One region of the Brevundimonas vesicularis genome, then DNA from elsewhere that is predicted to be linked to it. Evidence: riboswitches for the same ligand, from Rfam matches in the RefSeq annotation. Region 1 holds a riboswitch; the other holds the start of a gene.
What was found. A riboswitch is a leader RNA that binds a small molecule or an ion and turns the genes downstream of it on or off. The one in region 1 is predicted to bind cobalamin.
Positions count from the first base shown of each region.

Region 2: another riboswitch for cobalamin. It lies ahead of O2K97_RS07440 (DUF1852 domain-containing protein); the one in region 1 lies ahead of O2K97_RS03465 (TonB-dependent receptor plug domain-containing protein).

Region 1 is NZ_CP114278.1:714,412-729,285, reverse strand. It holds gene O2K97_RS03530 (pilus assembly protein N-terminal domain-containing protein) at 1-381, shown strand, start outside; gene O2K97_RS03525 (TadE/TadG family type IV pilus assembly protein) at 391-936, shown strand; gene O2K97_RS03520 (TadE/TadG family type IV pilus assembly protein) at 926-1,477, shown strand; gene O2K97_RS03515 (anthranilate synthase component I family protein) at 1,474-2,787, opposite strand; gene O2K97_RS03510 (tyrosine-protein phosphatase) at 2,784-3,563, opposite strand; gene O2K97_RS03505 (winged helix-turn-helix domain-containing protein) at 3,585-3,887, opposite strand; gene O2K97_RS03500 (hypothetical protein) at 3,889-4,512, opposite strand; gene O2K97_RS03495 (DUF1328 domain-containing protein) at 4,653-4,832, opposite strand; gene O2K97_RS03490 (hypothetical protein) at 4,930-5,340, opposite strand; gene O2K97_RS03485 (DUF883 family protein) at 5,340-5,684, opposite strand; gene O2K97_RS03480 (fumarylacetoacetate hydrolase family protein) at 5,822-6,490, shown strand; gene maiA (maleylacetoacetate isomerase) at 6,487-7,122, shown strand; gene O2K97_RS03470 (aldo/keto reductase) at 7,218-8,138, shown strand; gene O2K97_RS03465 (TonB-dependent receptor plug domain-containing protein) at 8,122-9,945, opposite strand; cobalamin riboswitch at 10,091-10,300, opposite strand; gene mutS (DNA mismatch repair protein MutS) at 10,429-13,047, shown strand; gene O2K97_RS03455 (methyl-accepting chemotaxis protein) at 13,143-14,874, shown strand, end outside.
Region 2 is NZ_CP114278.1:1,481,225-1,496,098, reverse strand. It holds gene der (ribosome biogenesis GTPase Der) at 1-1,500, opposite strand, end outside; gene O2K97_RS07485 (PQQ-binding-like beta-propeller repeat protein) at 1,532-2,914, opposite strand; gene O2K97_RS07480 (tetratricopeptide repeat protein) at 2,941-3,771, opposite strand; gene panB (3-methyl-2-oxobutanoate hydroxymethyltransferase) at 3,851-4,687, opposite strand; gene O2K97_RS07470 (hypothetical protein) at 4,759-5,175, opposite strand; gene O2K97_RS07465 (RNA polymerase sigma factor) at 5,165-5,722, opposite strand; gene O2K97_RS07460 (DUF6249 domain-containing protein) at 5,748-6,143, opposite strand; gene O2K97_RS07455 (DUF2188 domain-containing protein) at 6,319-6,558, shown strand; gene O2K97_RS07450 (endonuclease/exonuclease/phosphatase family protein) at 6,566-7,375, shown strand; gene O2K97_RS07445 (ArsC family reductase) at 7,368-7,715, opposite strand; cobalamin riboswitch at 7,837-8,045, shown strand; gene O2K97_RS07440 (DUF1852 domain-containing protein) at 8,153-9,139, shown strand; gene O2K97_RS07435 (methionine synthase) at 9,169-10,230, shown strand; gene O2K97_RS07430 (acyl-CoA thioesterase) at 10,227-10,973, shown strand; gene O2K97_RS07425 (hypothetical protein) at 11,270-11,986, opposite strand; gene O2K97_RS07420 (TonB-dependent receptor domain-containing protein) at 12,055-14,673, opposite strand; gene O2K97_RS07415 (ABC transporter ATP-binding protein) at 14,847-14,874, shown strand, end outside.

The DNA.
Region 1 (14,874 bases):
GCCGCGCCACTGGCCGCCCCCTTGACCGCGAACGCCCAGGACGGCGCGCTCAACGTCGAGATCGACCGCTCCGCGCGCGTTCAACTTCGGGGGGCCGCCGCTTCCATCATCGTCGGCAATCCTCAGATCGCCGACGTCTCGCTGGTCGACGCCAACACCATGTTCATCGTCGGCAAGGGCTATGGCGTGACCGAAGTGGTCGCGGTTGACGGCGTGGGCCGCACCCTGTTTCAGCGCGAAGTGGTGGTGACCGGCGGCTCGACCGGCTCGGTTCGGGTCTGGCGCGGCGCCCAGGCCACCGAAATGGCTTGTGGTGTTTCCTGCACGCCCAGCGTCCGATCCTCGTCCTCATCGGCGGCCCCCGCGCCTACCGCGCCCTGATCGCGGGTGATGGCTTTCTGGAGATCGTCGAAGTCACGGACCGCGCGCTCCAAACGACGGCGCGAAGGCGCGGCGGCCGTGGAGTTCGCCATGGTCGCCATTCCCTTCTTCCTGATGATCTTCTCGATCCTGGAGCTGGGGGTCGTCTTCATCCTGGATTCCGTTTTGGAAACGGCGACCATGGAAAGCGGCCGCCTCATCCGCACGGGGCAGGCGGACGCAAGGCGTTTCGACAAGGCGGCGTTCAAGACGGAACTGTGCAATCGCATGATCCTGTTCAAGAACGACTGCACCAGCCGCGCGACCGTCGATGTGCGGGTGATCCCGGCCTTCTCGCGACCGGACACGACCGACCCAGTCGCAAACGGCGCCATCGACGACACCAAGACCATCTATGACGGCGGAAAGCCCGGAAACATCATCCTGGTGCGCGTCTGGTACGTGCACCCCCTGGCGACACCCTTCGTCAGCCAGGCCGTGTCGCGCGTCGGCGTCGGAAAGGTGCTGCTGACCACGGCGACGGCTTTCCAGAACGAGCCCTGGAATGCGTCCTAAGCCCCTCGAACGTCACGTCTGGAAGCGGCTGGCGCGCGATACGCGTGGCGTCGCCGCCATCGAATTCGCCTTCCTGGCGCCGGTCCTGATCGTGATGTATTTCGCCATGGTCGAATACTGTCAGGCCTATATGGCCTTGAAGCGCACCGATCACGTCGCGGCCATGGTCGCTGACCTGACCTCTCAGAACGACAAGTTCGTCAAGAGCCAGATCGAGGACGTTTTCGCGATCGGCGACGTCATCATGTCCCCCTTCGCCACCACCACCCTGACGCAGAGGGTCAGCAGCGTCACCCGCGTCAACGCCACCACCTATCGGGTGGACTGGAGCATCGGGAAAGGCATCGCAAGCAAGCTCACGGTAGCGGAAGCCAAGGTGCCCGACGACATGTTGGCCGAAGGGGAGTCGGTCATCATCGCCGAGGCCAACTACGACTTCGACTCGCCCTTCGATCAGATCGCGCCCGCCGCCACGCGGTTCAAGCGCATGGCTTATCTTCGTCCCCGCACGACAGATTTGATCGTCTGTTCCGATTGCTAGGCTGACGGCCCAACCAGCGCCTGCCGCAGCGCCGAGATCTTCGCGTCCGTTTCGGCCTCCTCGGCGGCCGGATCGCTGTCCGCGACGATGCCGGCGCCGGCCAGGGTGCGGTAACGCCAGACGTCGTGTGTCAGCTCAAAACCGGCCGTGCGGATAAGGACGGAAGCCATCATCGCGCCGTCATCGCCGATCAGGAACAGCGACCCGCACCAAGGACCGCGCGGCGCCTCGTGCGCCGCGATCACCTTCATCGCCTGATGCTTCGGCGCGCCGGTGATCGATCCCGGCGGAAAGGTCGCCTCCAGCAGCTCGGCCGGGCCGACGCCGGGCCGCGCCGTCGAGGTGACGGTGGAGACCAGATGATGCACCGTGGGATGGCGTTCGACTTCGAAAAGTGCCTCGACCTTGACCGACCCGGGCTGCGACACGCGGGCCAGGTCGTTACGCATCAGGTCCACGATCATCAGGTTCTCGGCGCGATCCTTGGCGCTGACGCTCAGTTCGTCCGCCATAGCCGCATCCTGTTGCGGCTCGTCTGCACGCGGTCGGGTGCCCTTGATCGGGCGGGCCTCGATGCGGCGGCTGGCGGGATCGAAGGCGAGGAACAGTTCGGGCGAGTTCGACACCAGCGCCCGATCACCGATCCGCCAATAGGCCCCGAACGGCGACGACCGCTCTTTTTGCAGCCGCAGGAAGACCTCGAACGGATCGCGGCCGAGCCTCAGCACGCCGGACCAGGCTCGGGCGATATTGGCCTGAAACAGCTCCCCCGCCGCGATGCGCTCCACCACATCCGCGACCGCATCGCGATAGGCGCTCGCCGGCGCCTCGGCCTCGAACCGGTCGGCCGGCGCGGAGGGGGTCACGACCGGTGCGGCTGTCGCCAGCCAGGTCAGAGCCCGCTCGGCCGCCGCCGTCGCCTTCTCCGCCGTCGCGCCTCGCCCTGTGGCGCACACTGAGCGCCGTTGATGATCGAAGCTCAGCATGGCGGGATAGCGCGCCAGCATCAGATCGGGCCAGACCGTCTCGCGCTGTCCGGTGGCCGGCCGGGCGCCTGCGTCATAGGCCGCCAGACCGACGACGCCCGCGGCAAACACCGGATCCCGCAGCGCCTGAAACGGCGCGGCGTCAGCCACCGGGCCGACCCGCACAACGTCTGGCGCCTGGGCGACATGGCTCCAGCGACCGCCCGGCCCGCCGTCCGACAGCAGGGCCAAGGCGCCGTCGCCGCCGCCCAGACCCGCCGCCACCGCGACCGGATCGACCCATGGCGCGTCGCGCGCGACGGTGTGGCTGAAAACCTCGCTCACGCGGTCAGCCGCTCCACGATCCGGTCCCGCCGCGCCGCATCGACGCCCAGCGCCTCCTTCAGATAGGCGTCCACCGATCCGTGCCGCGCCTCGACCTCGGCGAAGGCGGCTTCCAGATAGGCGGCCTCAACCCCTAAGAAGGCCACGATCGCATCGTCCGACGCGACCCGACCCGTCATCTTGTGCAGCTGTCTGGCGATGCCGGGCGCCCGACCCGCCAGATCGACGGCGGTATTGGTCAGCAGATAGTCCCCGACCATGTCGTGGCGCGACACGCCCAGCAGATGGTGGGTCAGGGCGGCGAGAAAACCCGTCCGATCCTTCCCCGCCGCGCAATGGATCACCACCGGCCGATCTTGATCCGCCAGGGCCTGAAAATAGCGGCCGAACACGTCCTGATGCGACGGGTCGAACGGCAGGGCGCGATAGGTCTGGGTCATGAAGCGCCGCCCGGAGTCCGGCGTCAGGTCGGCGGTCTTCAGAAAGGTGATGTGCGGCGCCTCGGCGCCGTCATCCACGCCGCCTTCGATGACCTGCCCGCTGAAGCCTTCAGGCCGACGCGACGGCTGGTCGCGGCGCTCGCCGGGTCGGCGCAGATCGACCACGGTCCCGATGTCCAGCGCCTTCAGCCGCTCCAGATCGGCCTCGCTGGCGCGGGCGTGGTGGGCCGAACGCAGCAGACGGCCGGGCTTCACGCGCCGCCCGGCCGCCGTGGCGTAGTCGCCATAGTCCCGAAAGTTGTCGATGGCCTCGAAGGCGTGATGGCGGTCGGTCATGACCGCGTTTCTAGCCCATGTTCACCGCTCTGGCAGCAGGCCCGCCATCGCATCCAGATAGGCGACGAAGGCGTCGCGTCCCTGATCGGTCAGACTGGCCTCCGTCAGCGGCTTGCGACCGTTGAAACGCTTGGAGACGGCGACGAACCCTGCCTCTTCCAGCTTTCGCAGATGGACGGACAGATTGCCGTCCGTCGTCTGCAACCGGGTTTTCAGGGTGGTGAAGTCGGCCGACCCCGCCCCGGACAGAAAGGCCATGATCCCCAGCCGGATGCGCCCGTGAATGACGTCGTCGATCCGGCTGATGTCGAAGTCGTCGGCCATGCTAGACCACCTCCGACGGTTCCTGACGCATCAGGATGATCCCTGGGATCAGCGCGATGGCGACGAGGACAATCGTGAAGACCAAATAGATCATGGGGCTGTCGATGAACCAAGCCACGGCAACCGCGCCGGCATAGGCCGCAAGGGCCGTGAACGACATCCAGCGCGTTTTGGTCATCGCTGCGCCAATCATCCAGGCCGAGCCATAGGCAACCAGCACCGTCGTCGGCATCACGGCCATCCACGACCAGTTTCCGGTCTTTAGGGACAGGGCGACCAGCGCCAGCCAGGTTACGAAGATACCGTAGCCTACGCCGGACCAGGCCGCTCCCACTGCCTTGTTTCCCGCTGAGTTGATGCCGGGCTTTCCCTTCATACGCCCGATCAGGAGACTCAGGGCGACTGCGAAGACGACGCCTGCGCCCATCCACAACCACAACTGAGCCCACGGATTCACTTGAACGGCACCCGATTGAATCGCCCACTGCCCGAGACTAGCGCCACCGAAAACCACGGCCGCGGCTATAAGGATCGGACCGGCCAGAAGGGGTGCGTGCCGCCCCTCGTGCGCCAGGCTGCGCATATAGGCGATGTCGTCCTGAATGGCTTGGGTCTCGCGGGTCATGATGCTCTCCTCCTCGAACCGTTGAGACAGGATAGCCCATTTGCTTTGTATTGTAAAGTTCTTTCTTCCGAGTCCACGCTGCGCATGGAAAAGGGGCGAAGCCTCCGGCTCCGCCCCTCGTTCGACTTTGTGTTTTCAGCCTACAGTCGCGGCGAACCCCGTCCACGCAGTCCGCCGGCCACCAGGGCGATGACGAACAGGATAATGGCCACGACGGCGACGAACTTTGCGATCTCGAACGAGAAGTTCGCAATGCCGCCGAAGCCCAGCACGGCCGCGACCAAGGCCACGACGAGGAAGATAATTGCCCAGCGCATCATGGGTTTAGCTCTCCTGAGTTGATGTTGCCGTCGGCGACCCGGGAGCCGTTCGTCGGTCTGCATCATCAACGCCAGGGTCGCCTGGCCGTTCCATCGCCTATCGACGGCGACGACGCGAATAGCCGCCCTGATCCATCTTGCGATCCGCGACCATGCTTGCGACGATCGCCGCCAGAGCCGGGTTGCGCAGCAGCAGGAAGGCCGCGCCCAGACCGCCCACGGCGCCGACGATCGGCCGCTCGCGAACGATGTGGATCACCTTGCCCAGCAGGCCATCAGGCTCATCGTCCTCTTCGGCGTCGTCATGCTTGTCGCCCTTCAGGAAGACCAAGGTCACGATCAGGGCGACCAGGGCGAACAGACCGAAGGTCACGGCCGCCGCACCGAGCGGCGTCAGCGTCAGGCTGAGCGCATAGAAGATGGCCACGCCCAGGAAGACGACGGCCAGGAACGCGCTGGCGGCGACGACAGCCGTCGCCACCAGTTTTTTGACGATGCCCTTGAACATCAGCGACGGCGGCCGGCCAGCAGCATGCCGAGGATGACGCCGACGCCGAGCGCCACGGCGGTCGATTGCAGCGGGCGCTCCTGCACGCGCTCGACGACATAGCGTTGCGCCTCATCGAAGCGTTCGGCCGCGTCGTCGTAATATTCGCGACCCTTTACGCGGGCCTCGTCGTAATAGCTGCGGGCCTGCTCGCGGACTTCGTCGCTCTTGGCGCGCAGCTTGGCCTCGGCCTCGGCGGCCTTTTCGCGCAGGCGTTGGGTCTCTTCGCGGGCGCCGGTCTTCAGATCCTCCTTGAGAGTCTTCAGGTCGGCCTTGATGTCTTCTCGAGCCTTGGTGGTGGCCATGGTGCGCGCTCCGTTGAAAGCTTGGCGGTAGAATAGAGAACCCCGTGCTGCAACGCCACATGCGCAACGAGGTTCCTTTAGGCAGGTCGGACGTACGCCTCTCGCCACGGACTTTTCGCCGCATTAGAACGGTCGCCATGACCCAATGGCTGTTTGCGCCCCGCCCCGCCCCGTCCCTGCCGATCGTCGGATCGGACCAGCGGTTCCCCGTTCGACGCATCCTGTGCGTGGGCCAGAACTACGCCGCCCATGCCCGCGAAATGGGTTCGGACCCCGACAAGCAGACGCCCTTCTTCTTCACCAAGCCGGGCGACGCCATCGTTTCGGACGGCGCAAACCCATCCTATCCGTCGGCCACCGCAAACCTGCACTACGAGGCCGAACTGGTCGCCGCGATCGGGCCGGGTCAGGATGGCGGCGTCGCCATCGTCGGCTGGGCCGTCGGCTGCGACCTGACCCGCCGTGATCTTCAGGCCGAGGCCAAAACCGCCGGCCGCCCCTGGGACGCCGCCAAGGGGTTCGATCAGTCCGCGCCCTGCGGCCCCATAACCTTGGGCGACCTGCCTTCGCCCGACGGTGCCATCCGCCTGAGCGTCAATGGCGAAACCAGACAGGACAGCGTCCTGAGCGACATGATCCTGAACCCCGACCGGATCGTCGCGGCGGCCGCCGGCCTGTGGTCGCTGCAACCCGGGGACCTGATCTTCACCGGCACCCCGTCCGGCGTCGGCCCGGTCAAGCCGGGCGACCGTGTGGTCGTGACCATCGACGGGCTGGAGACACTCAGTTTCGAGGTGCAGCCATGATCCTGCACGGCTATTGGCGCTCGGGGGCCAGCTACCGCGTTCGCATCGCCCTGAACCTAAAGGGGCTGGCCTACGACAACGCCGCGCACGACCTGCGCAAGGGCGAACAGAAGACGCCCGACTATGTGGCGCTGAACCCGCAGGGCATGGTCCCCGCCCTCCAGGATGGCGACCTTGTACTGACCCAGAGCCCGGCCATTCTGGAATGGCTGGAGGAAACCCGCCCCGAACCGGCCCTGCTGCCGAAGGGGGCAAACGACCGGGCGACCGTGCGCGCCATGGCCGCGCTGATCGGCTGCGACATTCATCCGCTGAACAATCTGCGCGTGTTGAAGGTCATCCGGTCCGAGTTCAACGCCGACCAAGCCGCCGTGGACGCCTGGGCCGCAGGATGGATCGCGCCGGGCTTCGACGCGCTGGAGGCTCTGATCGCCCGCCACGGCGCCGGATGGAGCTTCGGCGACGCCCCGACCCTGGTCGATTGTTATTTGATTCCACAGATGTATTCGGCGCGGCGCTTCAACATGGACCTGTCGCCCTGGCCGCGTCTGCTGGCGGTCGAACAGACCGCCTTGGCCCATCCCGCCTTCGCCTCGGCCCACCCGGACTTGCAGCCTGACGCTGACGCCTGATTTTCGCCTCAGTGCGCATATCAGCGGTGGATAAGTAGGGTTCGCTTAAGGTCTCGCTCAGCGTCCCTTAAGCATTGGCGATCATAGTGTCGGGCGTGTCGTATTCCCCCGCCACACCTTCGGCGTCGTCGCCCATCCATCGCCTGGCCCTCGCCGTGGTGACCGAGCCCGAGCGCGCGCCCGGCGCCTTCATGAGCGCGCCGTCCGGCGCTCGCGAAGACGCCATGCGTTTTCTGCTGCAGACCGGAGCCGACGCCGGGGTCAAGCTGATCGCCACCCGGCCCGAGGGCGACGGCGAACGCCTGCTGGGTCAGGCCTGGCCCTTCCCCTCGCCTTTCCAGGTCACGGTCCGCACCGTGCCGCTCAGCGAAGGTCTGGACAGGGTCGAGGCCCGCGCTCGCCGTTCGCTGGAGCGGATGGGCCTGCCGCGCGGCGATGTTCTGCTGATTTCCAACGCCGCCGATCTGGCCGGCGCCGAGGGCCGCGCCCTGTGGGACCGCGCCCGCAGCCTGAAGGACCGCGGCCTGTTCCGCCGTATTGGTTTCTGCGCCACGATCGAGGACGGCCCCGCGCTCCTGGCCCGCCGTCTGGAAGCCGACGTGGTCCAGGTGCCCTGCAGCCTCTTGGACCAGCGCGCGGCGCAGGACGGGACGCTGGAGGCCATCGCGGACGCGGGGGCCTGCGTTCATCTGTCGGCCGTCTTCGCCGACGGCCTGCTGTTCGCAGGCGGCGATGATCTGCCGCCCGAAATGGCCAGCCACGCCCAGGCCCTGTCGCGCACCCGCCGGCGCCTGGCCGAACAGCGCTGCGACCCCATGCAGGCCGCCCTGGCATACGCGCTGTCGCTGCCGGGCGTGGACAAGGTGGTGGCCAGCGTCGCCTCCGCCGCCGAACTGCGCGCCATCGTCGCCGCCGCCCACGCCCCCTGCCCCAACCTGGATTGGTCGGCGCTTGCGCTTGCGGCGCCGGCGGCCTTCACCGCCGACGCCCGCGCCCGGATCAGTAGCGCAGCCTGATGCCGACATAGCCGGACCGTCCCGGCTCGCCGTATCCGAACACCTGCTGATAGTGTTCGTCGCCCAGGTTCTCGATCCGCGCCGTCAGGGTGACCTGGTCGGTCAGTTCATACGCCGCGTTCAGATTGGCGGTGATGAAGCCGTCGCGCGCCACCGTCGAGAAGCCGCCCGAGTCGTCCTGATCGCCTTCCGCCCGCACGGTCAGCGCGCCGGACAGACGATCGCCCGTCCAGCCCAGGGTCGCTGAACCGGCGTGTTCCGGCACGCGCAGCAGGCGCGCGCCCGTCGTGCGATCCGTCGCGTCGGTCCAGGCATAGGCCAGCGTCAGGTCGAACCCGCCGCCCAGCAGGGCGCGGCCTTCCAGCTCGAACCCGTCCGAACGCGTCTTGGCGACATTGATGTAGCGACCGGCCGAATAGGTGATCTGGTCCTCGACGTTCAGGCGATAAAGGGTCGCCCGCCCGTCGAACCGACCGTCGGCCGAGGCCCAGCCCAAGGCGATCTCGACGCTGTCGGCCGTTTCCGGCTTCAGCTCGGGATAGGGCCGCGGCGCAAAGCAGAAGTCGCAGACCGCCTGGCTGACCGTCGGCGACTTGAAGCCCGTGCCGTAGGCGCCCGACAGGATGAAGCCCCCGGCCAGATCATAGGCCGCCGACACCCGCCCCGTCGTCTTGGAGCCGAAATCGTCGGTGTCGTCATACCGCAGCCCGCCGGTCAGGTTCAGCGCGCCGACATCGTACTGGGCCACGCCGAACACCGAGGTGATCGACAGGTCGCGCGACAGGCCCGACGACAGGGCCGCCGAAGCCTCGTTCCGCTCCACGCCGAACGCATAGTCGATGTCCTGCGCCTGGCCATTCGCCTGCCAGCGATAGGCCTGACGGTCGCCGGTGAAGGTCGAGCCGAAACCGCCGCTGACCGAGCTGCGATCCAGGTCCGACGCCGAGACGCTGAACTGATGCGTCAGGCCGAACGCCTTGGCCGTCACCCGGCCAAAGCCCGACCACTGCTCGCTTTCCTGGGTGTCGGCGGTGTCGGCCAGCGCATAGTTCGGCGCCGGGAAACCATCGATATCGGCCTTGGATTTGTTCCAGCGCACCGATCCATCGACCTTGACCGCATCGGACAGGACATACCGCCCCTTGGCGCCGAGCGTCGTGCTGCGGAAGCCGTCGGCCTCCGTGTTGCCATTGGCCTCGTCCGCCGCCGAAATGCCGTCGGTGTCGAAGCGCGACGCATAGGCGCTGATGGCGTAGGTGTCGTTGGCGACCCCGGCGGACACGCGGCCGCGCACGGTGTCGAAGCTGCCGGCCTCGGCCTCGGCGCGCAAACCGTCGATCTCTTGCGTAGTGAACGAAATCACCCCGCCGATGGCGTCGGATCCCCATAGCGACGACTGGGGGCCGCTCAGCACTTCGATCCGCGCGATATCGGCCAGTTCGAAGCTGGAGAAGTCATAGGCCCCGTTCGGCTCGGCTGCATCGTTGACCGGCGCGCCGTCGACCAGGACCAGGGTCTTGCCGGGCGTCGCGCCGCGCATCCGCACCTGGGCCACGCCGCCGAAAGCGCCCGAGCGCGTCACCGACAGACCCGGCACATCGGCCAGGATGTCGGCGGCGAAGATCGCGCCGCGCTGCTCGATGGTCTTGCCGTCGATGACGCGGGCGCCGGGCGTGTCGGCGACGATGGCCGGGATGCGGGTGGCGGTGACGATCACCTCGTCCAGCTGGGTCGCGTCCTCTGCAAAGGCAGGCGCTGCGAAGGCGGCCGCGATCGCGGCCGTCGAAAGAAGAATGGAACGCTTCATTGAGCGATACCCCCGTGTTCGGTCCCGCGAATGCGCGCGAGAGACCGTCATGAGCGAACCGACCCGCCAGACCGCTTAGGGGTCTGGACGGCGCAAGGTCGGGTCGCTTCCACGGAGAAACCGCGCTGCTGTCTGGTCCCGGACAGGAGCGAGCGACGTCGGCGGCCAGGTCTCCTGGCTTGCGGGTCGTAAACCGCCGTCCTCGCCTTCCCAGTTGCCCAGTGGCGCCGGGATCGAAACCCCGGACGGACGACGCTCTCGCCGCCTACAGTTGCGGGCACAGCCACGGCATCACACCGTGTTCCCTTAACCGCCTGACGCGGCCTATCGCAGGGCCGACAAGCCTGTGCAAGAGCCGGTCAACGGCCTTGAGCCGCCGGGCGTGATCCGTCACCCTGTGGCCACATGAACGCGCCTGCCAAATTCCCCGAAAATGGGCATCCCCCGGAAATCGCCGCCTCGCTGGAAGGCGCGACGCCGTTCATGGCTCAATATCTGACGGCCAAGGCGGGCCAGCCGGACGCCATCGTGTTCTTCCGCATGGGCGACTTCTACGAGCTGTTCTTCAAGGACGCCGAGGTCGCGGCGGCGGCGCTCGGCATCACCCTGACCAAGCGCGGCAAGCATCAGGGCGAGGACATCCCTATGGCCGGCGTGCCGGTCCATGCGATGGAGGGCTATCTCGCCCGCCTGATCCGCATCGGCCACAAGGTCGCCATCTGCGAACAGCTGGAAGACCCCGCCGAAGCCAAGAAGCGCGGCGGCAAGGCCGTGGTGCATCGCGGCGTGGTCCGGGTCGTCACCCCCGGCACCCTGACCGAAGACAGCCTACTCGACGCGCGCGGCGCCAACCGTCTGGCGGCGGTCACGGTGCGTAAAGGCAGGGCGGCGGTCGCCGTGGTCGAACTGTCGTCCGGCGCGGTCGACAGCGTCGCCTGCGCCATCGAGGACCTGGGCGCGGCGCTGGCCGCCTTCCGTCCGTCCGAAGTCCTCGTCACCGACCGGATGTATTCTGACGAGACGACCCGCGACGCCCTGAACGGCTCGGGCGGGGTGGTGCAGGCCCTGGCCAGCGCCATCGCCGAACCCCAGGCCGCGCGGGCGCGGGTCGAACGGCTGTACGGCGTCTCGGCGCTCGACGGTTTCGGCGCCTTCGAGGAGGCCGAGGTCTCGGCCCTGGGTCTGATCGCCGCCTATCTGGAGACGACCCAGGCCGGCAAGGTCCCCGCCCTGGCCCCGCCGCGCCGCCTGGGCGAAAGCGGCTTCCTGGCCATCGACCCGGCGACCCGCGCCAGCCTTGAGATCGACCGCACCCAGCGCGGCGAGCGCGAGGGCAGCTTGCTCGCCTGCATCGACCGCACCGTCACCTCGGGCGGCGCCCGGGCCCTGGCCGAGCGCATCGCCCGGCCCCTGCGCGATCCGCTGGCCATCAACGAGCAGCTCGACGCCGTCGAATGGCTCTTGGAGCGCCGCGACCTGCGCCGCGACCTGCGTGACGCGCTGAAGGCCTCGTCGGACATCGCCCGCGCCGTCGGACGATTGGCGCTGGGTCGCGGCGGCCCGCGCGATCTGGCGGCCGTGCGCATCGGCCTGTCGATCGCGGAGGGCGTCGCCGGTCTGTTCGTGGGTCAGGTCGATCCCCTGACCGGCCAGCCGCGCCGCATCGCCTCGGCGCTCGACCGGCTGACCCTGTCGCCCGACGTGTCGCGACTGAAGGCTGATCTGATCGACGGTCTGGTGGACGAGCCGTCACACTTGGCCCGCGATGGCGGCTATGTGCGCCCCGACTATCGTCCCGAACTGGACGCGGCCCGCACCCTGCGCGACGACAGCCGCCGCGTGGTCGCCGATCTGGAGGCCCGCGCCGTCGCCGAGTCCGGCGTGCCGTTCAAGATCAAGCACAACGCCGTCCTGGGCTATTTCCTCGAAACCAGCGCCAAGGCGGCCGAATCCTTGCTCCGCGCCGGGCCCGACAGCCCCTTCATCCACCGCCAGACCCTGGCGAACCAGGTCCGCTTCACCACCGTCGAACTGTCGGAGCTGGACGCCAAGATCAGCCAGGCCGGCCACCGGGCCTTGGCCATCGAAGGCGAGACCTTCGAGGGCTGGCGACGCGAGGCCGCCCGCCTGGCTCAGCCGCTGCAGGCCGTCGCCGAGGCGCTCGCCGAACTGGACGCCCACGCCGCCCTGTCCGAATGGGCCCAGGAAGTCGGCGCGATCCGGCCCGTGGTGGACGACACCCTGATCTTCTGCGTCGAGGCCGGCCGCCACCCCGTCGTCGAGGCGGCGGTCAAGGCGGGCGGCGATCCCTACACCCCCAACAACGCCCGTTTGGACGGGTCGGGTCAGGACGGATCGCGCCTGGCCATCGTCACCGGCCCGAACATGGCGGGTAAGTCGACCTTCCTGCGCCAGAACGCGCTTCTGGTGATCCTGGCCCAGGCCGGCGCCTTCGTGCCGGCCCGCTCGATGCGGCTGGGCGTGGTGGACCGGTTATTCAGCCGCGTCGGCGCCGGCGACGACCTGGCCCGCGGCCGCTCCACCTTCATGATGGAGATGGTCGAGACCGCCGCCATCCTGACCCAGGCCACGCCGAAGAGCTTCGTCGTTCTGGACGAGATCGGGCGCGGGACCGCCACCTATGACGGTCTGGCCATCGCCTGGGCCACGGCCGAGGCGCTGCACGAGACCAACCGCGCCCGCACCCTGTTCGCCACCCACTATCACGAACTGGCCCAGCTGGAGACGCGGCTGGACCACGTCTGCAACCTGTCCATGGTCGCGCGGGAATGGAACGGCGAACTGGTCTTCCTACACGAGGCGGCGCCCGGCGCGGCCGACCGTTCCTACGGCGTCCAGGTCGCGAAACTGGCCGGCGTCCCCGCCTCCGTCGTCGCCCGCGCCCGCTCGGTGCTGAACCGGCTGGAAGGCGAAAAGGCCGCCGCCGCCCGCCTGGACGACCTGCCCCTGTTCGCCGTCGCCGAGCCGGAACCGATACGCGGCCCCTCGCCGCTGGAAACGGCCATGCAGGACGTCGACCCGGACGCCCTCAGCCCGCGCGAGGCGCTGGAAATCCTGTATCGGCTCAAGGGACTGACCTAAGCCGAATACGCAAAAACCCTTATAGATTGAGAATCTTAACCTCGTTCGACCAGTCTGGAGGCTCGCCCTCCCGTCCGCTCTAACCGAACGAGACCATGAAGATCAGCGCCCTTTCCCTGTCCGCCAAGACAGCCCTGATGGTCATCGCCGCGCTCGGCGCCCTGACCCTGACCCTGCTGACGGTCGCCGCCGGCCTTCTGACCCGGGACGCCGAGGCCCGCGCGGCCGAGCGTCAGGAGACCAATATGCGGGTCGCCTGGGACGTGCTGGCAGACTATGGCGACGGCTTCTCGACCCGCGACGGCAAGCTCTACGTCGGCTCGACGCCGATGAACGACTTCACCGCCCCGGTCGATCGGATCAAGACGCTGGTCGGCGGCACGGCGACCGTCTTCATGGGCGACCTGCGTGTGACGACGAACGTGGTCAAGGACGACGGTTCGCGCGCGGTCGGCACCAAGCTCAAGCCCGGTCCGGTCTTCGACGCCGTGCTGAAGAACGGCAAACCCTACCGCGGCCAGGCGGACATCCTGGGCAAGCCCTATTTCGTCGCCTACGACCCGATCAAGACCGCCGCTGGCGAGACCATCGGCGTGCTCTACGTCGGCATCCCCAAGGCCGACTTCATGGCCTCGGTGAACCAGATGATGCTCGCCCTGTTCGTCTGCGGCCTGGTCGTGGCCCTGCTGACGGTCGGCGCCTGCTTGTATGTGTCGCGCCGTATGTTCTCGCCGTTGAAGGGGCTGTGCGACCGGATGGAGGCCCTGCGTCAGGGCCGCACCGACTTCGACGCCCCCTGGATTTCGCGCGGCGACGACATCGGCCAGATCTCGCGCGCCGTCATCGCCTTCCGCGACGCCGCCGTGCGACAGAAGGAAATCGAGACCGAGGCCGAAACCATGCGCGAGACCGCGCGCGCCACCCGCATCGCCGGCGAGGCCGACCGTAAACGGCTCGCCGCCGAAGACGCCGTCGTGGTTCAGGCCCTCGGCGACGGCTTGGCGGCCCTGGCCAACGGCGACCTGACCTACCGCATCACCACGCCCTTCGCCGAGCGCAGCAGGAAGCTGAAGGACGACTACAACGCCGCCGCCGACACCCTGACGGCCACGATGAGCGAGATCATCGAACTGGTCGGCGCCATGCGTTCCGGCACGACCGAGGTCACCACTGCGACCAACGACCTGTCGCGTCGCACCGAACAGCAGGCCGCCGCCCTGGAAGAGACCGCCGCCGCGCTGGATCAGATCACCGTCACGGTGAAAAAGACGGCCGAGGGCGCCCAGTCCGCCGCCGGCATCACCGCCAAGGCCCGTGACGGCGCCGAGGACCGCGAGCGGATCATCGCCGACACCACCGCCGCCATGGCCCAGATCGAAAGCACCTCGGGCCGGATCGGCGAGATCATCGGCGTGATCGACGAGATCGCCTTCCAGACCAACCTTCTGGCCTTGAACGCCGGGGTCGAGGCGGCGCGCGCGGGCGAGGCGGGTCGCGGCTTCGCCATCGTCGCCTCCGAGGTTCGCGCCCTGGCCCAGCGTTCGGCAGAGGCCGCGCGCGAGATCAAGGCCCTGATCGCCGCCTCCAGCGCCAGCGTCGGCGACGGCGCCCGTCTGGTGGCCCAGACCGGCGGCGCCCTGACCGCCCTGATCGGCCAGGTGGCGGAGATCAACCTTCTGGCCGGCGAGATCGCCGCGTCGGCTCGCGAACAGGCCGTGGGGCTGGCCGAGGTCAATGTCGCCGTGAACCAGATGGACCAGACGACCCAGCAGAACGCCGCCATGGTCGAACAGACCACCGCCGCCAACCAGGCCCTCAGCCACGAGG
Region 2 (14,874 bases), 770 kb from region 1:
GGACTTCAACCCGCCCAGTATCTTGGGCTGGGCCTTGCGGGTCTTCTTCTGCTCCAGCGCCTTGCCGGGCAGTTTGGACAGGGCCTCTTCCTTCTCGGCCTTCTTGCCGCGGCGCGGCGCGGTCTTGGCGTCGCCCTTGTAGCGTTCCGGCCCCGACTTGGCGCCGCCCTCGGCATAGGGGTTCACCCCACTGGACTTGACGTTCAGGCGGATCGGCGTGCCCGGCAGGTCGAAGCTCTCGCGGATCGAGTTGACCAGATAGCGCTTGTAATGCTCCGGCATCGACTCGGCGCGGTTGGCCATCAGCACGAAGGTGGGCGGACGGGCCTTGGTCTGGGCGATGTATTTCGGCTTGATGCGCTTACCGTCCACGGCGGGGGGCGGGTGCCGCTGGGTGGCCATGGACAGCCAGGTGTTCAAGTCCTTGGTCTTCACCTTGACCGACCAGGTGTCATAGGCCTGAAGCACCGCCGGCATCAGCCGCTCGACTCCGCGTCCACTGTGCGACGACAGGGCCACAAAGGGCGACCCCTTCAGTTGCGGCAGCTTGTCCTCAGCCATGCCTTTCAGCTTGGCCATGCGGGACTGAGGCTCGTCCTCCAGGTCCCATTTCGACGCGACATAGACCAGGGCGCGGCCCTCGCGCTCGACCAGATCGGCCAGCTGCAGGTCCTGGGTGTCGAAGGCGTCGTCCTTGTCCATCATCAGGATGACGACTTCAGCGAAGGTGATGGCCCGGATGGTGTCGGCGACCGACAGCTTCTCCAGCTTTTCCTGCACGCGGGCCTTGCGGCGCATGCCGGCCGTGTCGACCAGGCGGATGTTCTTGCCCTCGAACTGCCAGTCGACCGAGATGGAGTCGCGGGTGATGCCCGCTTCCGGCCCCGTCAGCAGCCGGTCGTCGCCGATCAGGCGGTTGATCAGGGTGGACTTGCCCGCATTCGGACGGCCGATGACGGCGATGCGGATCGGCTTGTCCGGCTCGTCGATCTCCTCGACGAAGATGTCCTGCGAGGCCGCGACGATGGCGGCGTACAGATCGGCCATCCCCTCGCCGTGCTCGGCCGAGATGGCGACGGGTTCGCCGAAGCCCAGAGCGTGCGCCTCGCCGACGCCGCCGCCGCTCTCGCGGCTCTCGGACTTGTTGGCCAAGAGGATGATCGGCTTGTGCACCCGACGCAGGCGCTCGGCGAAGATCCGGTCCAGCGACGTCACGCCCTCGCGGGCGTCCATCATGAACATGACCAGTTCGGCGTCGTCCAGCGCGGCCTCGGTCTGCTCGCGCATCCGGGCTTCCAGGCTGTCGTCGGTGACGTCCTCATATCCCGCCGTGTCGATCAGCGTCAGATCCATGTCGCCGATGTTGCCGTCGGCGTATCGCCGGTCGCGGGTCACGCCGGGGCGATCGTCGACGAGCGCCAGGCGCTTGCCGACGAGGCGGTTGAACAGTGTCGATTTGCCCACATTGGGGCGGCCGACGATGGCGACCTTCAGAGCCATGTCGGCCTTCTAGCTTAGTTTGGGCTGAAAATCAGCGGATGCAGATCAGTTGGCCGTTGTCGGTCAGCACATAGAGCGCGCCGTTATAGGCGGCCGGCGCGATATAGGCGGGCGCGCCCAGTTTCAGCGTCGTCTGCGCCACGCCGGTCTTCGGATCGAAGGCGACGGCTTCGCCGAACGAATTGACCATCACCAGACGGTTGGAGGCCAGCAGCGGGCCAGACCATTGCGGGCGGATGGTGCGACGGCCGAAGGTCAGGAAACCGCCCTCGCGGCGCTCGCGGCCCTCGTTCAGTTCGCGCGTCCAATAGATCTGGCCCGTGTCGCGGTTGGCCGTGATCAACTGCCCCGACTTGGACACCACGAAGACGGCGTCGCCGACCGGCAGCGGCGCGTTCACGCCCGTCACCGGCAGCTGCCACTTGGGCTGGCCCGAACGCAGGTCGAGCGCCGACATCACGCCCGAGTGGCTGACGCCATAGACCATGCCGCGGCTGATGACGGGACGGCCCGCCACGTCGCGAACTTCAGACAGGGCGCTGGTGCGGCTGGTGCGCGACAGGGTCTCTTCCCACACCGCCTGGCCGTTCAGGGCGCTCAGCGCGACCAGCTGGCCCGAGGCGAATGGGGCGACGACGGTCGTGCCGCTGACGGCGGGGCTGGAGGCGCGCATGACGCGCGCCGGCTCGGCGATGCCGCGATAGGTCCAGTCCTGGGCGCCGGTGTTGGCGTCGAAGGCGAACAACTGGCTGTCCACGTCCACGACGAAGACCCGGTTGCCCGAGACGGTCGGGGCGCCGTGGATCGGGGCGTCCACCTGCTGCGTCCAGACCACCGCGCCGGTGTTGGCGTCCAGCGCCGTCATCGAGCGATAGCCGGACGAGACGAAGACCTTGCCGCCGCCCACGGCGACGCCGCCGCCGAAGCCGCCGTTGCGGTCACGATCGGCGTTCTTGACGTTGGCCTTCCACAGGATCGCGCCGGTGTCGGCCGAAACCGCCGAAACGGTCGATTCGCCGTCCAGCACGAAGATCTTGCCGTCGGCGGCCACGATCGGGGCCATGACGTTGCCGACGTGGGCCGATCCCGAGCCGATGCCCCGCTTCCACGCAATCTGGAAGTTCGGCGCCGCAATGACGTGCTCGACCAGATTCTCGGACGTGCCGCCCGGCTGCGTCCAGGCCGTCACGGCCTGCGGACCCGGCAGGAAGAAGTCGCGGCCCGACAGGGCGGCCGACGGCGACAGGCTTTGTTCGAACTCCAGCACCGAGATGCGCTGGCCGGCCGAGGCGGTCGCGCCGGCGTCTTCCTTGCCGCCGCCCAGACCGAACGGCAGGTTGCGGCGAACGGTGCCGCAGGACGCCATCGTTGCGGCGACGCCGCAGATCAGCGCGACTTTCAGAACTCGGTTCATCGGGGGCGTCCTGTAAGGGGTCGTCACTATTGGGCGGCCGGCGCGGCGGCGGGAGCCGCCTGAGCGGGTGCGGCCTGAGCCGGGGCAGCTTGGGCCGGAGCAGCCTGAGCCGGGGCAGCCTGGGCGGCCGAGGGCGTCATCGCGTTCGCAGCGCCGGCGGCCGGCGGGGTCGCCTTGGCGGCGGCGTCGATGATGGGCTTGATGGCGGCTGCGGTTCCGGCGTCGATGGATTCCACGGCGATCTGGGCGCGCTGACGGATCGAGTCCGGCACGTCCTGACCCAGTTGCAGCAGCACGAAGGCCTCACGCGCTTCCTTGGTCTTGCCGTGTTGCAGGCGCGCCAGGGCCAGGGCTTCCTGGGCGAAGGCGTGCAGCGGGCGCTTGTCTTCGGCCAGCGGCGTCAGACGCTTTTCGATCTCGGCCAGCGGCGCGGTGTCCATGATCAGGAAGGCGGCCTTCAGGGCGGGCGGGTCCGACAGGATCGGATCGCTGGACGCCTTGGCGGCCTCGTCGAACAGGCGGACAGCCTCGGGGAACTTGTTGGCGCTGACGGCCAGACCGGCCTGCTGCTGCAGGGCCAGGACCTTATAGGCGCCGTTGCCTTCCTTGATCGCTTCCTCGAAGGCGGCGCGGGCGTCCATCGGCTTGTCGGCGCGCAGGGCCTCCATGCCGCGATCATAGGCTTCGGCGGCCTTGGCGGCCTTGTTGGAGTTCAGGCTGTCCCAGCCCCACCAGCCCAGGGCGCCGATCAGGGCGACGACCAGCACCACGCCGAAAACGGGCAGCCAGGTCTTGGCCAGGCGCTTCAACTTGTCGGAGCGAAGCTCCTCCTCGACCTGCTCGAAGACATCAACCACTGAAACGTCGCCCCAAAATCGCGAAATGCAAACCGGCGCGGACCCTAGAAGGTCGGCTCCCCGCCCGCAACGTCGTCCGTTACTGCGAAGCCGGCTTTTTCGAGAAGTAGGTCTCGACTTCGGCAGGAAAACGGCGGGTTTTCACATCGCTGGCGAAAGCGGCGGCGGCGCGGTCGATCTCGGTGCGCAGATCGGCGTATTTGCGCACGAACTTCGGGGTCCAGTCGAACAGGCCCAGCATGTCGTTGACCACCAGCACCTGGCCGTCACAGGCGGCCGAGGCGCCGATGCCGATGGTGGGCACGTCGATCGTCTCGGTGATCTCGCGCGCCAGCGATTCGGCGACGCCCTCGATGACGATGCAGAAGGCGCCGGCCTCGGCAACGGCCCTGGCCTCGGCCAGCACCCGGTCGCGCTCGCTGTCGGTCCGGCCCTTGGCCTTGAACCCGCCCTCGGCCAGGATCGCCTGGGGTCGCAGACCGACATGGCCCATGACCGGAATCCCGCGCTTGACCAGGAAGGCGACGATCTCGGCCATTTCGATGCTGGTTTCCAGCTTCACCGCCTGGGCGCCCGTCTCCTTCATCACCCGCACGCAGTTGGCGTAGGCGACCTCCTTGCCGCCTTCGTAGGAGCCGAACGGCATGTCCACGACCACCATGGCCCGTCTGGCGCCGCGCATGACGGCCTGCCCGTGCAGGATCATCATCTCCAGCGTCACGCCCACGGTATTGGGCAGGCCGTGAACCGCCATCCCCAGGCTGTCGCCGACCAGCAGCACATCGCAGTGCGGGTCCAGCAGGGCCGCCATCGGCGCGTCATAGGCCGTCAGGCAGACGATCGGCTCGCCGCCCTTGCGCCCCGCAATATCGGGCACGGTGATGCGTTTGACGCTCTCTTGGGTATGGACGGACATCGCCGGGCCTCCTGACGTGAAGAGGGGTCAGATAGGCCCCTGCCCCGCCGGTGTCACCCTTGCGGCCGCGCTCACACGTCCTGCGACAGCTTCGCCACGCCCGCCGCCATCAGGGCGACCAGGGCCCCGGCGACGATCCAGAAGGCCATCATGCCCGAGCCGTTCATCACATCCAGCGAGCCGACGCCCAGACCTTGAAGGCCCAGACCGTCCAGGCCCGATTGCGCTGCGCCCTGCGCTGTGGCGGCCGCCGCCCGGAGGCCTTGCGCCAGGGTCGTGTCGCCGTCGGCGGTGAAGTTGATGTTCACCCCCTCGCGCACCGCCAGCACACCGCCGATCAGTCCGGCCGCCGTCAGGGTCAGGGCGCGCCAGCGCGACCGCGTCTCCATGCGCGCCTTGACCGTCGCCAGGAACAGGGCCTCGTCCGGCAGGCTCGGCGCCTGGGCGAACAGCCTTTCGATCATCGGATCGAATTCGTCAGCCGACATGGACCGACCTCCCGCCTGAGCCGTGCGCCGGTTGAAGCCGCGCACGGAGTTTATCCAGACCACGTTTGACATGCGATTTCACCGTGCCAAGCGGCAAATTCATGGCTGCCGCGATTTCCGGATGCGACATCCCCGCGCCGTGGCACAGGGAGACGCAGACACGCTCGGTCTCGCTGAGCGTCTTCAGCGCCTCGTCCAGGTCCATCAGACCGCCGCGATCAACGACTACACCCGCCTGATCGGCCTCGATCTCGGCGACGTAGCGCGCCTCCTTGGCCACCCGCTTCAGATAGAGCCGCGCGGCGATCTTCTTGATCCAGCCCGCAAACGTGCCCTGCCCGCGAAACTCCGCGCACCGCTGGAACCCTTGCAGAAAGGCGTCCTGCGCCACGTCGTCGGACAGGGACGGCGTCGCCCCCATCCGGCGCAGCAGCCCCCGAACCGCCGACCCGTGCCGACGCACCAGCTCGCCATACTCCCGCCGACCACCGGCCGCCGCCTGGGCCGCCAGCTCCACATCGTGGAAGTCGCGTAGAGACTTGCTCATCGGAGCTTCCCCCCGCCCGCCGTGGTCAGTCCGCGCCCTTGTTGAAGAAGCTCAGCACGATGAAGGCCAGGCCGATCGTGACGGGAATGCAGGAGATGCCCAGCAGGCCGCTGTCGAGGTTGCCGTTGAAACCGCCGCCCAGTTCGCTGACGACCGAGAAGGCGGCGATGCCGATGCCGGACGCCAGCCAGATGACGCCGCGCCGGATGTCCTTGGTGCGAGACGGCAGGCTCTTCTGCACGTCCTTGGTCAGGACGTCGATCAGTTCAGGCGGCAGTTGCTGGCCCTTGTCCACCGCATGGCGGATGGTCTCCTGCATATCGCGCTTCTCGCGATATTTCAGAACCTGCGGGCCGAAGACGATGGCCGTGATCGAGCCGAAGACAGAGAATATGGCGAAGATCGGAATGAAGTCATGCATGAAGAATACCCCTTGAACCGTTGCAGCAGCCTGATGCGGCGGCCTTCTGATCACAAGAGGCTGGCCGACGCCTCAACGGATGCGCGGCGTTGCGTGAAATCTTCGTAAGGTCGCCGTTTCGGCCGCCGTCGGTTCGGTCTAGGGTCCGATCTCATCAATCTCAGGAGCGCATCCCATGGCCCATGTCACCTATCGCATCGTCGAACACGACGGCGGCTGGGCCTACAAGTCCGGCGACACCTATTCCGAAACCTTCGCCAGCCACGACGACGCAACGGCCGCCGCCGTGCGCGCCGCGCGCGAACAGCGCGTGCCGGACCAGACCGCCGCCATCGAATACGAGACCGCCGCCGGGGAATGGGTCACCGAAAGCGCGGACGGCTATGACCGCCCCTCCACGGACGTCGAGGGCTGAGCCCGAGATGATCCACCGTCGCACCCTGCTGGCCGCCGCCGCCCTCGCGCCGCTGGCAGGCTGCGCCACGGCCCCAAAGGCTAAGACGCCCACCGAACTGAAGCTCGTCACCTTCAACATCTGGCACAACATGGGCGACTGGGCCGCCCGCCGTCCGCTGCTGATCGCTGCGCTGAAGGCCCAGGACGCCGACGTCATCGCCCTGCAAGAGGTGCTGGAGGACGCCAATGTCGGGCTGGAGAACCAGGCCCGGATGCTGGCGCGCGAGTTGGGCGGCTATCACGTCGCCTTCGTCTCGACCGACGCCGAGGGCGCCCCGCGCCGTTACGGCAACGCCCTGCTGACCCGCCTGCCAGTTCTGGCCGAGGCCTCGACCAAGCTTGAGCCGCTCGACGATTTCCGCACCGCGCTTCGGCTTCGCGTCGCGGTTCAGGGTCGCCCGGTCGATGTCGTCGTCACCCATCTGGCGTGGCAACAGGACGCCGGCCCGGTCCGCGCCCGCCAGATCGCGTCGCTGCTAAGCTGGCTGCCGCAGGACGACACGCCCCTGATCGTCACGGGCGACTTCAATGCGACGCAGGAGGATTCCGGCCTGGCGACCCTGACCGGCCCCCGCTTCTTCAGCGCCCTGCCCCGCGGCGCGGTCACGACCACCCTGAACCCGGCCAAGGGTCACCCCGAGCGTGTCATCGACCACATCTTCGTCGAACAGGCCGCCTTCATCCCCGGCGAGGCCCGCCGCTTCGGCGATACGCCGACCAACGGCGAATACCCGTCCGACCACTTCGGCGTCGTCGCGACCGTGCGGCTCAGGTAAGCGCTGAGGCATAAGTCTCGGGCTTGAACCCCACCAGCCGCCGATCCCCCAGATCCAGCACCGGCCGTTTAATCATCGACGGCTGGGCCGTCATCAGCGCGATCGCCTTCGACCTGTCGATGTCCGTCTTGTCGGCTTCGGGCAGCTTCTTGAAAGTCGTCCCGGCCCGGTTCAGCACCGTCTCCCACCCGTGCTCGTCGACCCACTGGCCCAGCCGCCCCGCATCCACTCCGGCCTTCTTGTAGTCGTGGAAGACATAGTCGACCCCCTGCTGCTCCAGCCAGACCCGCGCCTTCTTCACCGTGTCGCAGTTGGGAATGCCGTATAGGGTGTAGGTCATTGCGGGGGGGTCTCGGAGCCGGTGTCGAACCGCAGCTATACCCGACCTCCATGTCGCTCGACATAGGGCGAAACATATAACGATATCCTTATATGTTTCTTGACTTGTCCCCCCGGCTCGCCGTTGTATGGGGCGTCGAGGTTCTGCGCGTCGCCTCCGGGCGATGCGGAGCTAAGAGGGAAGCCGGTGTGATGCCGGCGCTGCCCCCGCAACTGTGAGCGGCGAGCCGAAGGTCCATTTCGTGTCACTGACGTCTTCTGACGTTGGGAAGGCCGGACCCGAAGCCGTGACCCGTGAGCCAGGAGACCTGCCCCGACAGATAACGTCCTCCGGCGGGGTGTCCGGTCAGGTCGCATGAACGCCGCGACGGGACGACTGCGCGCGAGCGGTCGCGCGTCCCTGTCCGCTGTCTCGCCACAGCATCAACGGCAGAGACCATGGCGAGCACCGACTTCACATTCAGGATCACGCGGACCGCGCTCGACGAAGACTATCGTCCCGCCGACACGACGCGGATCACCACCAATTTCGCCAACCTGGCGCGAGGCGAGAGCCGCCGGGATAATCTGCGCAATACCCTGCGGATGATCGACAACCGCTTCAACTCGCTGGCGCACCACGACAATCCGAGGGGCGATCGCTATGCGCTGGAGCTTCAGATCGTCTCGGTCGAGATGAGCCTTTGCTCGGAGCGCGACGACGCCTTTCCGCTGATCGAAATCCTGCAGACGACGATCATCGACAAGGGGACGGGCCGGCGAATCGATGGGATCGTGGGCAACAACTTCTCCTCCTATGTCCGCGACTACGACTTCAGCGTAGTCCTGCCCGAACACCTGAAAGCGCACCCGAACGGCGGCGTGCCGGACGACTTCGGTGAGCTGCACGGCAAGCTGTTCAGGCACTTTCTGGCGTCGCGCGCCTATCGCGACAACTTCGCAAAGGCGCCGGTCATCTGCCTCAGCGTCTCCAGCAACAAGACCTACCATCGCACCGGCTTCGACCATCCCGTGCTGGGGCTGGAATACGACAACGACGCCTTCTCGCCGACCGATCGGTATTTCGCGAAGATGGGGATGAAGGTCCGCTACTTCATGCCACCGGGCAGCGTCGCGCCGTTCGCCCTGTACCATGTCAGCGACCTCACCAGCGACTACACCGACCTCGAACTGGCCAGCACCATCGCCACGATGGAGACCTTCCAGAAGATCTATCGGCCCGAGATCTACAACGCCAACTCCCCGGCGACTGAGCAGTATCAGCCCAGCCTGAAGGCGCAGGACTATTCGCTGACCCGCATCGTCTACGACCGCGACGAGCGCAGTCGGCTGGCCGTCGAGCAGGGCCGCTTCGTCGAAGAGCGGTTCATCAAGCCGCACCGCGCCCGCCTCGACCAATGGTCGGCCGCCTTCGCCGCCGCCTGAACAGTTTCCAGATTTCAGAGTCTCCCCTCATGAAAACCCTTCTCCCGACCTCGACCGCCGGCAGCCTGCCCAAACCCGTCTGGCTGGCCGAGCCCGAGACGCTCTGGTCGCCTTGGAAGCTGCAGGGCGATGACCTGATCGAGGCCAAACAGGACGCCCTGCGCCTGTCGCTGGACGATCAGCGCCGGGCCGGCATCGACATCTTCAGTGACGGCGAACAGACCCGCCAGCATTTCGTCACGACCTTCATCGAACACCTCGACGGCGTCGATTTTGAGAACCGCAAGACCATGCGAATCCGCAATCGCTATGACGCCAGCGTCCCGGTGGTCGTGGGCGCCGTCAGCCGTCCGAAATCGGTCTTCGTCGAAGACGCCAAGTTCCTGCGGGCTCAGACCGACCAGCCGATCAAATGGGCGTTGCCCGGGCCGATGACGATGATCGACACCCTGTATGACGACCATTACGGCAGCCGCGAAAAACTGGCCTGGGAGTTCGCCAAAATCCTCAATGAGGAGGCCCGCGAACTGGAGGCCGCCGGCGTCGACATCGTCCAGTTCGACGAGCCCGCCTTCAACGTCTTCTTCGACGAGGTGAACGAATGGGGCGTGGCGACCCTGGAGAAGGCGGCCGAGGGGCTGAAGTGCGAAACGGCGGTCCACATCTGCTACGGCTACGGCATCAAGGCCAACACCGACTGGAAGAAGACCCTCGGCTCCGAATGGCGGCAGTACGAAGAGGCCTTCCCCAAGCTTCGGACCTCCAGCATCGACATCATTTCACTCGAAGCCCAGAACGCGCGCGTGCCGATGGATCTGATCGAACTGATCCGGGGCAAGAAGGTGATGGTCGGCGCCATCGACGTCGCGACCGACACGATCGAAACGCCCGAAGAGGTGGCGGACACCTTGCGCAAGGCGCTTGAGTTCGTGGACGCCGACAAACTCTATCCGGCCACCAACTGCGGCATGGCGCCCCTGTCGCGCCGGGTCGCCAATGGCAAGCTGCGCGCCTTGAGCGCCGGCGCCGAGATCGTGCGCGAGGAACTGTCCCGCGACCTCTACTACGGCGCGGAAAGGTGCGAGCCGTGAGGGTTCGCCTGATCGACATGGTGTTCCCCGGTGACGCCAACCACCATGGCACCCTGTTCGGCGGGGTTGGTCTGGCCCACCTCGACAAGGTCGCCTTTCTGGCCGCGAGCCGCCACGCGCGACGGGCCGTGGTCACGGCCGGATGCGAGCGGATCGATTTCGCGGCTCCGGCCCGGATCGGCGAGATGGTCGAGGCGGTTGGCCGCGTCGTTCGGATCGGTCGGTCCTCTCTGGGCGTCGAAGTCGAACTGCACGCCGAAAGCCTGCTGAGCGGCGAGCGCCGCCTGTGTACGCGCGGAGCCTTCAACATGGTCGCCCTGAGGCCGGCGGGCGATGATCAACCGTTAACGCCCCTCGATGAGGCAGGCGAGGCGGACGATGGCTGGCTGAGGACCGCAGAGATGGTCTTTCCCGGCACGACCAACCACTACGGCACCCTGTTCGGCGGCGACGCGCTCAAGCTCATGGGCAAGGCCGCCTTCGTCACGGCGACCCGCCATGCGCGCGAGGTCATGGTCATGGCCGCGACCAACCGCATCGACTTCAAGGCCCCGATCGACGGCGGCGACATGGTCGAACTGGTCTCGCGCGTAAAGATGGTCGGGCGCAGCTCAGTCTCGGTCGAGGTGCAACTCTGGGCCGAACGCCTCCTGACGGGAGAACGGCGGCGTTCCGCCACGGCCGAGTTCGTCATGGTGGCCGTCGATGCCGAGGGACAGCCAAAACCGGCGGCAAGGTTATGAAGCGACTGCGGCTAAGCTCTCACGCAGGGAAAAAACGCGTCGCCATTCCGACCCATCTCCCCATACCATTTCGATAGATGATTTGACGCGAGATCAAGGACTTGAAGGGCCGGAGCGTCAATCGACCGGACATGCGTCAGAGCCGGATAATGATGTCACGGGTCTTTGAAAACAGCAGCGCTCTGAAACTGCGCGATCTTGCACTTTGCTCGCCATTTCTGGGCGTGGCGCCGTTCGCTCTGACGCTGAAATAGACAAATTAGACGAATTAGACGGTGTTTTTGTCAGGCGACCGTCTAGGCCGCAAATCCGGCGAAGACGCCGATGACCATCACGATGAAGGTCGCGACGACGCTGGACAGGCCGATGGCGATCATCACGGCGAAGGCCTTGGCCAAGCCGGGGACCACGCCCCGATACCACCGTCCACGGCCCATCCGCATGAAGGCCACGACGCCCAGTGCCAGCATCACAAGGCTGCACGCCGCGGCCAGCGGGCCGGGGCTGAACATGAACCACGCCAGCGGCAGCAACGGCACGGTCCAGGCGTTAAGATAGGCGAAAGCGGCCCTGAACCCGCGTCTCAGGCCCAGGTCCTCGGCGTCCCACAGGCGAAACAGCGGCATGGCCGCCAGGGCGTAGAAGGGCGCCATGATGGGCACGGCGACCAGGGACATCCATCCGTCGGCGTCCGACATGAATGCGTCGCGCGACTTGCCCGCTTCCTGAAGCAGGGGGTTCAGAACATCGGCCGGCATGCTTTCCAGATAGAAGCTCAAACCGCCGCGCAGGAACACCACCAGCATCAGGATCGCGTTCAGCGCCAGATACAGCTTCAGCGGCTTGGCGTAGCGCCCGCCCCCGGTCGGCCCCTCGATCATCCAGGCCTGAAGGACCAGCCGGGGCCGCACCAGCAGATCGCGCGCGGTCCGCACCTCGGCCCCGCCAAAGCCCAGCGTGTCCTCTGACAGGTCCTTGAACGCCTGTTTGCGCGTCGTCTCGCCGTCGGTCATCGGATTCTCCCCTAGGGGATGCATACACCGCCCGGTTGACCGCGCAACCGCCGATCGGAACCGCTTGGTCAGAACCGCTTGCTGAGGCCAATGCTGACGACCCGCCCGCGCGGATCGGCAACCACCGGGTCATAGCCAAAGGCGAACTGCGCCAGCGGCGGCGCCTTGTCCGCCACATTGACCACCCCGACCGACAGATCGAGGTCAGCGCCGATCGTGCGACGGTAGAACAGATCGACCGTCGTCTGGCTGGCGATGCTGGCGTCGGTGATGCCGCTGCGGTCGTTGGCGTATCCGTCAGTATAGTGGACCAGGGCCGTCACCGCGTTCGCCCCGCCGCTCCAGCCCAGGGCGAACTCGCCGCGATTGCGTGGCAGGGACCGGCCAATGTTGTTCAGGTTGGTCGAACCGACGCCCGACACCTTCGCGGCCGACGCGTCCAGCCGGATGTCGTAGGCGTCCACATAGGTCCAGGTCACCGAGGCCGTCGCCTCCCCGCCCCACAGGCCGCGCCGATAGCGGGCCGACAGGTCGATCCCTTGGGTCTCAATGGACGAGGCGTTTACGAAATACAGCTGCACGAAGGTCAGGGCGCCGCTGGGTGAACGGGTAATGCGGCTCTGCGCCTCCGTGCCGGTCCGCCCCGCCGCCGTATCGGCCGCCGCCTGGTTGATGATGGCCTGGGCCGACTCCTTGACCACCTGATCGGCATAGTCGAACCGCCAGGCGTCCACGCCCAGTTCCAGCCCCTCGATCGGCGTCCAGACCGCGCCCAGGTTCAGGCTCTCGGACTTCTCGGGCTTCAGGTCGGCCCGGCCCGAAGTCAGGGTGTTGACAAAGACGAACGCCCCCCGGTCGAACACCGACGGCTGCGACGCCTGCGCTCCCGACTGGGCATAGACCGACGGCGCGCGGAACCCCTGCCCCCACGACGCGCGCAGGGCCAGGGCGTCGGTGACATCCCAGCGGATCGCGGCCTTGGGGCTGAACCGCCCCTCGTTCCCGTCATAGGATTCGTAGCGCCCGGCGAGCTGCGCCTCGATCCGGTCGCCCAGGTGGAGGCGGGCCTCGGCGAAGGCGGCCAAGGCTTCCTGATCGCCCTCGAAGTCCGGCGACACGCCCGCCGTCAGCAGATCGCCGCGGTTGACCAAGTCGCTCCAGTCGTGACGGAAGCCGCTGCGGCGATACTGGGCGCCGACGGCGACATCGACCGATCCACCGGCCCAGGCCAGGGCCTCGCCGCTGGTCGAGGCGTCCGCCGTCGTCAGGGTCGCCGCGCCCCGCAGGCCGGTCGAGCCGATCAGGCTGTCGATCAGGGCAGTGGTGTTCGCCGTCCCGGTTCCCAGGTAGGCGCTGCCGAACGGGTTGAAATACTGGCAGGCGCCGACGCCAGGCGTCCCCGTCGCGGGATTGCAACCCGCCCCGCCCAGGCCGTTCAACGCATTCTGCAAGGCGCTGCCGATGGTGTCGGGCTTGTCGTAGGCGACGTGCTGGCGGCTGCTGGTCGCCGACAGGTTCCAGGTCCAGCCATTGCCGAAGCGCCCATCCAGCCCGGCCGCCAGACGCCAGGTGCGATAGTCGAACTCGGCCTGCGACGCGCCGGCCTCCGCCCCCAACAGCCGGCCCCGGAACAGCACCGCCTCGCCGAACGGATTGTCGGGATGGGTCGCCGGCACCGTCAGGGATCGCGCCAGGATCGGCAGCGACGGCGACTGGCGCGCGATGGTGTTGGTCGCCGACCACGCCCCTTGCAGCGACAGGGTCATGTCGCCCACAGGCCGTCGGTAGTCCGCGAACAGCTGCGTGCGCGTCTCCTCCGGGACCAGATCGAAGAAGTCCGAATAGTCCAGCCGGCAGAAGATGTCCGTGGGCGAGTTCAGATAGGCGCTGCCGAACGCCGGATCGCCGCACGCCGGATCGGGCGAAAACCCATTGCGGCTGGGTCGGAAATATGAGCCGGGCTGGCCGTAGCTGGTGACGGCCGTCCAGGCCGCGCGGCCATAGCGTTCGGCCTGGGTGAAGTCCCGCTCGTCCGACCCCAGGGCCGAACGATGGAAATGCGAGGCCGCCAGCGTCAGGTCACCGCCCAGCAGGCCGAACCCGCCGAGCGCCTCGATCACGCTCTCTTCCGATCCGTCGGCTACGGCGTATTTGGCGCTGACCTCGGGACGGTCCACGCCCCGCCGAGTGATGAAGTTGACCACGCCCGCCACCGCGTCCGAGCCATAGACCGCCGAGGCGCCGTCCTTGACCACCTCGACCCGCTGAAGCGCGATCATCGGAACCAGCGAGTTGATGTCGACGAAGCCCGAGCCGTCCGTCGCCACCACGGCGCTATTTGTCCAGCGCTGGCCGTCCACCAGGACCAAAGTTGAGCCGAGGCCGAGATTGCGCAGGTTGAACTGGGCCGTGCCCGAACTTTGCGGCTGGTTCAGCTGATCGACCTGGGCCTCCGAGCCCGAATTGGCCGTGACCAGCCGGACCAGCTGAGAGGCATCGGCGATGCCGGCGGCGGCGATTGTTTCGCGGGCTACAGTCTCTACCGGGGCAATCCGCTCGCCGCCCGCGATCCGGGAGCCGGTGACCACCACATCGTCCACGCGCGACTCCTCCTGGGCCTGGGCCGCCGCAGCCGTCGCCAGCCAGGCGATCGAGGCTGTCGCCATCAAGAAGTTGCGCTGCGTCATTCGGATACTCCCCCACGATTGGCAGCGGGCTTCTATCCAGCGCTTCGATTTTGCGAAAGCCTAATTTTGCAGTTTTGCAATTTCAGTTGTCAGCGAGACATCGTGCGCCATTGATCCCGCCATGTAACCGGTTACGGTGCGGCAAAACAGAAACGGTCAGGAAAGCAGGAAGCATGGCGAACGTCCGTCTGGTCGACGTGA